DNA from 2 places in the Providencia sp. PROV004 genome. Region 2 is predicted to be linked to the other one. Evidence: predicted binding sites of a transcription regulator. Region 2 holds the regulator's gene; the other holds the start of a gene.
The links. The regulator PhoB, encoded in region 2, activates phosphate uptake and scavenging genes when phosphate is short. The targets are predictions, from matches to a motif close to CTGTCATAAAACTGNCNNAT.

Region 1 (4,193 bases), 1.6 Mb from region 2:
TTTAGGGTCGTTATCATTTCCCCATAATAACAGAAGGTAACGTAAACGCTGCAATTCGGCGCTCGGCTTCGCGCTAATGATGGTATACGCTCGTTGTGTGTCGTGTTTTACGGCAGAGACCACCCCTACTGGATAACCTTCAGGGAAACGCCCCCCTAGCCCTGACGTGACAAGGACGTCACCAACACGAATATCGGTATTTTCAGGTAACGGTTCTAATTGGATATCATCAGCACATCCAGAACCGGCTGCAATCACACGAACATCATTACGTAATACTTGCACAGGCAATGCATGGGTAGTGTCACAAATTAGCAGGACACGGCTATTAAAATTACTTACCCCAACCACTTGGCCAACAACACCTTTATCACTAATAACAGGCTGCCCTTCATAAACGCCTTCATTACTGCCTTTATCTATAACCACTTGGTCACGATATGGCGTATTCGCGCCTGAAATAACTTGCGTTACCATCATGTGTTCATCTTGGCGAAGTGGTGAGCCAAGTAACTCCCTTAAGCGTGCATTTTCCTGCTTAAGTTGCTCTAAAAGCAAGTTGTCCGCTTTTTTCAGTAATAGCTCTTGTCGTAAGGCTTTGTTTTCGAATTGCAGTTGTTCTCTTGAAGAGAAACTTTCCGAAATATTATCTAGAAATTGGCGTGGGCCATTCGCTAAAAAATAGAATGGGCTAACCGCCGTGTCTAAGTAGTTACGGACTTTATTGAAAGGCTCAAAACGATGGTCAATCACCACCAGTACAAGTGCAATGATTACCGCAAAAAATATGCGTAACTGTAGGGATGGACCTCGCCTAAAAATTGGCTTCATGTGTGGCTAAGTTTCGCTAATGTCAGAGGAACAAAAAATAGTCAAAACAGTTGGAGAACCTCCCCAACCGTTTCTAAAAGGCCATTTAGTCTTCGCTAAACAGGTCGCCACCGTGCATATCAATCATTTCTAACGCTTTACCGCCGCCACGCGCGACACAAGTTAGTGGATCTTCTGCAACAATAACCGGGATACCCGTTTCTTCCATCAATAAGCGATCTAAATTACGAAGAAGCGCGCCACCACCCGTTAAGACCATACCGCGTTCTGAGATATCTGAGGCTAGTTCAGGAGGACACTGTTCAAGTGCTAGCATTACCGCACTGACAATTCCTGTCAGGGGTTCTTGCAATGCTTCTAAAATTTCATTGGAATTCATTTTAAATCCGCGAGGCACACCTTCAGCAAGGTTACGACCGCGAACTTCAATCTCGTAAACTTCATCGGTTGGGAAAGCAGAACCAATTCCATGTTTGATGCGTTCTGCTGTCGCTTCACCTATCAGCGAGCCGTAATTACGACGTACATAGTTAATGATAGACTCATCGAAACGGTCACCACCAATACGTACCGAAGAAGAGTAAACAACGCCATTTAAAGAAATAACAGCGACTTCTGTCGTACCACCACCAATATCAACAACCATTGAGCCTGTAGCTTCTGATACAGGTAACCCAGCACCAATAGCTGCAGCCATCGGCTCTTCAATTAAGAAGACTTCACGCGCACCCGCACTTAGCGCGGACTCACGAATGGCTTTACGCTCAACTTGTGTTGCACCAACAGGCACACAAACAAGGACTCGCGGACTAGGGCGTAAAAAACTGTTACTATGAACTTGTTTGATGAAGTGCTGTAACATTTTTTCAGTCAAGAAAAAGTCAGCGATAACACCGTCTTTCATTGGCCTGATTGCCGAAATATTGCCTGGTGTACGTCCCAGCATCTGCTTCGCTTCACCACCGACTGCAGCAACGCTTTTTGGCGATCCAGAGCGGTCTTGACGAATAGCAACTACAGAGGGTTCATTTAATTTTACGCCTTGTCCTTTGACATAAATAAGGGTATTGGCCGTACCCAAGTCAATAGACAGGTCATTAGAAAACATGCCACGAAATTTTTTAAACATAACGAAAGAGTTATCCTGCAAGCTGGGGACGAATTTAAACCCGTCTACTCTACCAACCACTTGAAGCTGCCTCAAGGCGTTAATGAGCTGCTTCTATAAATATGGTTAATTCATCTATTTTTCACGTACCGTACTGTACATGCTTCTTATGTAAACGAAGCAGATAAAAACCCCAAAAATAGATATTAATTGTATTCTTTACCTACAGGATAAAATTATACAGAAAAACATCTACTCTTTGGTTGTTATATACTCCATCTTTTTCTTCCCAGTGTGACAAGTTATTGGGGCAACAAGTTCAAATATTATTTAGTTCTTTTTATTATTGCTACACACTGGCTATTTCCAATACAAATTGGGTGAATTCGCTGGGTGTTCGCTCTATTATCTACCAAAAACGCGGCAAATTTATGTCAATACGCAAAATGAATCCGTCGAGATGCGATATTTTGCATGATAAAAGCCTATTTATGCCAGAAAAAAATTATTTTTTACAAATTAATTACAATATTAATAGCTTAAACACTGTCACTACGTCAATGAATTACCCGCAAATTTTAGGCACTTTTAAAGTACATATTTAATCATTTTATTAGGAGTGAAAGATGAAAGCTCTCATCCTGCAACAATCGGAAGATAAAATTATCTCTGGCATTCAACCTCTAACGACAGAAATGCTCCCGGCCGGTGATATTATAGTCGATATTCATTGGTCCACACTCAATTATAAAGATGGGTTAGCCATTTGTGGAAAGGCGGGAGTTGTTCGCCAATATCCGATGGTACCTGGTATCGATTTTTCAGGCGTGATCCACCACAGTGAAGACCCACGCTTCCAAGTTGGCCAACATGTGCTACTGACTGGATGGGGGGTTGGTGAAACGCATTGGGGGGGTTTAGCGTCTCAAGCAAGGGTTCCGGCTAAATATTTAACGCCTCTTCCAGAGAATTTATCTTTAAAGCAAGCGATGGTTATTGGCACTGCTGGCTTTACCGCTATGCTTTGCGTAAACGCTTTAGAAGAAGCGGGTGTGACGCCAGATAAAGGCGAAGTCATCGTGAGTGGCGCTAGCGGTGGTGTTGGTAGTACTGCCGTGCAATTACTGTCTCTACTGGGTTATGAGGTTGTCGCGATTTCAGGTCGAGAAGAAAACAGCAGTTACCTGCAAAGTTTAGGTGCCAAGAGAGTATTACCTCGCAGTGATTTCACTCACCCTGCTAAGCCATTAGACAAACAGCTATGGGCAGGGGCGATTGATACTGTAGGCGGTGAATTACTCGCCAATCTTCTTGCACAAACGCACTATAATGGTACTGTTGCTGCCTGCGGTTTAGCCGGTGGCTTCGACTTACCAACTAGCGTCATGCCATTCATTTTACGTAATGTTCGCCTTCAAGGTGTGGATTCTGTTTACTACCCTGCTGCAAGTCGCGCTAAAGTATGGCAGCGCCTTGCAGATACTCTCCCCGCGGCTTTCTATGAGCAAGTCAGCAATGAGATTAAATTAGAAGATTGTGTCGAATATGCAAAAAAACTCTTAAAAAATGAAGTCACTGGGCGTACGCTAGTTAACCTACTAGCGGAGTAACGCATTTATTGCGGTACTCCCGCCTAAATAGGGATTACCGCACATTTTCAAAAATAAATTCGGGTAATTTCTCTGATAAGACCAGTATTTTGCTGCTATATGTCACGAAATAATTATAATGACGGACTTTGTCAGTAGAAAATCCATTTATTTTTATGATAAAAGATGACAAACGCTTAGCATCGCGTTATGTTGTCGGGCTATTGATAATATCGTCGGAGTTAGCAGCATAATGGCAGAAGATATTCACATTTTACTCTTGAATGGGCCAAACCTGAACCTGCTAGGTACACGGGAACCTGATAAATACGGCAACCAAACTCTTGCTGATATCGTATCCAAGCTCGAGGCAGAGGCAAACCCGCTAGGAGTAAAACTGAGTCATTTTCAGTCAAACGCAGAATTTGAACTCATCGATAAAATTCATGCTGCACGTCATGATGTTGATTTTATCCTCATCAATCCGGCTGCATTCACACATACCAGTGTTGCACTACGTGATGCATTACTCGCGGTGAGTATCCCGTTTATCGAGATCCACCTGTCTAATGTGCATGCTAGGGAATCATTTCGCCAACATTCTTATTTCTCCGATAAAGCTATCGGTGTAATTTGTGGTCTAGGTGCTGATGGTTATAGTTTTG
Region 2 (4,193 bases):
AAACCGAAAAACAAGAATAAATAACTAAACTAATTTTCAGAACTAGTGATTACTTTCAGTAAAATCCCAATACTCGTTATATGCTTTGCTCGAAAAATGAACAACTCGTCTTTTTCTGGTGATTAAAATTGATTATTTAACAGAATATATAATTAATGTGATAGCAATAATCAGCATTAAATATATATGTTTTGAATTTAATACAGGTATGGATTGATAAATAGAAATAATCCACTTTATTAATATTTTGATTATATTAACAAAGTGGAATTATTTACCCATTTTTAAGTTTTTTGTCATCAACAATAAATACTGGCGGTAAAGTAAATGAAAACTCACTCCCTTTACCTAATTGACTTGTTACCACCAATTGGCTGCTATGGTGCTGTAATGCATGTTTAACAATAGCCAACCCAAGGCCGGTACCTCCACCGCCTTGGCGGGAGCGTGCTTTATCTACCCGATAAAACCGTTCTGTCAAACGAGGAATATGCTCTGTAGGTATCCCTTGCCCGTTATCTCTCACACTAAAACGAGCACCCTGACCATTTCTTTGCCATTCAACCCAAATTTTGGTGCCTTCTGGCGTATGGCTGATTGCGTTATAGACTAAATTCGCCACTGCACTTCGTAATTGTTCTTCATTACCATGGACACGCAATTTTTCATCAACATGAAATTCAAACTGGTGGCGCCCTTGGCTTAAACTTAACGCTTCTTGCTCAATCATTTTGAGAATGACAGGGATATTCACTTGCTCATCAAGGTTAATTTGAGGAGCAATTTCTATACGTGATAACTGCAAAAGCTGTTTAACCAAGTTATCCATACGATGAGTTTGCTCTTGCATGACATGCAGTGCTTTTTTATTGGCCGCAGTGACATTTTCTTGGTCATCCATGACCTCAAGGTAGCCTTGAATGACAGTAAGAGGAGTTCGTAATTCATGGCTTACATTCGCAAAGAAGTCCCTACGGGCCTTTTCCAAACGGCGTTTTTCTGTCACATCTCGAGCTACCATCAATAACTGCCCTTCGGTATACGGCAAGATACGAAATTCAACAATTTCACCACTATTGAGCTCGATAGTCAGCGCTTGGTCATAACGCTTAATGGTGAAGTATCGGCTAAAATCTGGGTAACGTAATAAATTAAAAATATGTTGGCCATTATCTTCAGGCCAACGGAAACCGAGTAAAGCCTGCGCATGACGATTACACCAGAAGATATTCCCTTCTGTTGTCATCATAACCACCGCATCAGGTAGTGATTCTGCACCACTACGAAACCGTTTAATTAACTGGCCTAGCTCACGACGGCGTTTACGATTACGTTGTTGCATCTGGTAGATGCCATAAAATATCGGTTCCCACCCTCCTTTCCCCTCGGGTGGTAACATGCTTTTATCGAGCCACAACCAGTAAGAAAGTTTAAGTAGGTTATACCCATGCCATGTCAGTGCAGCAAGTAGCGATATCACTAATAGCCACGCTAGGTGGCCAATAAAAACCGATAAGATAAGGGCGGGTAAGATAAATAAAAACAGCCCCCAAATCAGCTGCTTAATCGATAAACGTTCAAGCACGCATGCCTCTCCCTTTGTGGTTTTTAGTAACGGATAGAAAAACGATAACCTGTACCGCGTACAGTTTGTACCATTTTATCATGACCTTCCGTCTCTAGTGCCTTTCTTAACCGCCTAATATGGACATCAACGGTTCTATCTTCCACATACACATTGGCTCCCCATACATAATTTAGTAGCTGTTCTCTACTATATACGCGTTCAGGGTGAGTCATGAAGAAATGCAGTAATTTATATTCAGTTGGCCCCATATCGATAGGGATTTCATTGCTGGTCACACGATGAGAAGTAGGGTCTAACGTTAACCCATTCATTTCAATAATATCTTCCGTCGCCATTGGTGAAATACGACGTAAAATTGCCTTTACCCGAGCGATTAATTCCTTTGGTGAAAACGGCTTAATCAGATAGTCATCCGCGCCAACTTCCAAACCTTTTACGCGGTCTTCTTCTTCTCCTCGTGCGGTTAACATCATGACAGGAACGTCACGTGTTGCGCTATCACGCTTCATATGCTTAATTACTTGGATACCGGAGCCCCCTGGGATCATCCAATCCAGTAGTACGAGATCGGGTAGAGGGTCAACGAGTTGTGCAATCGCACTGTCATAATCATCAGCTTCAATAGGCTGAAAACCATTCTGTTCTAATACAAAACAAACCATTTCTCGGATGGGCGCTTCATCTTCAACAACTAGAATGCGTCTTGCCATGATTGTTCCTGTAAAATTAAGAAGACATTTAAAATGTGAAAGTATTATGCGTCACTTTTATGACAGAATTATGAATATCAATGAGCAAAACTCATATTAATCTTTATTTTAGCGGTTAAATGTCATTTAAGTGAAATATTTCCGCAACATGGTAATAAAGCCGCAAACATCCCTCAACGAGTTATCTGGATCAGGTATACTTAGTTATCGAACGCTCGTGCACATTATTGTTGATAGGAATTGATAGCTCATGCGCATTATTCATACTTCAGACTGGCACCTTGGTCAGTATTTTTTTACCAAAAGCCGTGCGCCTGAGCACCAACATTTCTTGAATTGGCTCGTTGAACAAGTGGAATTACATCACGTTGATGCAGTCATCGTTGCTGGTGATATCTTCGATACAGGCTCTCCGCCTAGCTATGCACGTGAACTGTACAACAAATTTATTGTTGATTTACAAAAAACAGGCTGCCAATTAGTCATTTTAAGCGGTAATCACGACTCAGTTTCTGTACTCAATGAATCAAGTGCTCTACTTCGTTACTTAAATACACAAGTCATTACGTCGGGAAGTGAGCCCCATGTTGTTACCTTAGTCAATAAACAGGCTCAACCTATTGGTTTAGTCTGTGCCATTCCTTTTTTACGCCCTCGAGATATTCAACTAAGTATTGCAGGACAAAATATTGAAGAGAAACAACGCTCGCTGCAAACAGCTATTCATGATCATTACCAAGCCAGCTACCAACTCGCGCTAGAACAGCGAACCGCTTTGGGGCTGGATATTCCAATTATTGCAACAGGCCATTTAACTGTTGTCGGCGCAGCCTTAACTGACTCTGTACGAGATATTTATATTGGTACGTTAGATGCGTTTCCTTCAGGGGCTTTTCCGCCTGCTGACTATATCGCCCTTGGCCATATTCACCGGTCCCAAGTGATTGGAGGACAAGAAAATATTCGCTACTGCGGTTCACCTATTGCATTGAGCTTTGACGAAACAACACAACAAAAAAGTGTCTGCCTTGTTGAATTCAGCGGAAGTGAATTGACTCAAATCACACCACTGGAAATCCCGACTATTCAGCCATTACAAAGTATTAAAGGCTCCTTAAACCAAATAGAACAGCAATTAGAGATATGGAAAGATTACCAAGGTGATAAACCGGTTTGGCTTGATATTGAAGTTGCTTCACAAGATTACCTCGCTGATATCCAACAACGTATTGAAGCTTTGACACAAGACCTCCCAGTCGAAGTCGTAATACTACGCCGTGCACGCAAGCAAATACAGGGACAAAGCCAAACCTTGGCCAATGAAACATTGAGTGAACTCACCGTAGAAGACGTTTTTTTACGCCGCCTTGCTCAAGAGTCTTTAGAAGATCCTGAGCGTGAACAGCGTCTATTCCAGCTATTTCAACAATCTTATGACGCATTGCAACTGAGCAAGGAAAGTTAATATGAAAATTTTAAGTTTACGTTTAAAAAATATTAACTCTCTTAGAGGTGAATGGAAAATTGATTTCACTGAAGAGCCATTTGCTAGCAATGGCCTGTTTGCCATTACGGGTGCCACCGGTGCAGGAAAAACGACCTTATTAGATGCGATTTGCCTCGCGCTTTATCACCGAACACCGCGTTTAAAAACCATTTCTAATGCACAAAATGAACTGATGACTCGCCATACAGGGGAATGCCTCGCGGAGGTAGAGTTTGAGGTCAAAGGTAAAGCTTATCGAGCCTTTTGGAGCCAACGACGGGCTGGAGGGAAACCTGATGGCAATTTACAACAGCCTAAAGCAGAGCTTGCAACGGTTGCTGATGGTAAAATATTGACCGTAAAAATCACAGAGATAAAAGAATTAGTGGCGCAAATAACAGGGCTTGAT

Region 1: a site for PhoB is predicted at 2,358-2,377, ahead of acuI (acrylyl-CoA reductase (NADPH)). Genes of this name have one in related genera too.

Annotation. Positions count from the first base shown of each region.
Region 1 is NZ_CP042859.1:3,783,749-3,787,941, forward strand. It holds gene mreC (rod shape-determining protein MreC) at 1-831, opposite strand, end outside; gene FVA69_RS17385 (rod shape-determining protein) at 917-1,960, opposite strand; gene acuI (acrylyl-CoA reductase (NADPH)) at 2,566-3,549, shown strand; gene aroQ (type II 3-dehydroquinate dehydratase) at 3,782-4,193, shown strand, end outside.
Region 2 is NZ_CP042859.1:805,296-809,488, reverse strand. It holds gene phoR (phosphate regulon sensor histidine kinase PhoR) at 275-1,585, opposite strand; gene phoB (phosphate regulon transcriptional regulator PhoB) at 1,609-2,298, opposite strand; gene sbcD (exonuclease subunit SbcD) at 2,549-3,763, shown strand; gene FVA69_RS03480 (AAA family ATPase) at 3,765-4,193, shown strand, end outside.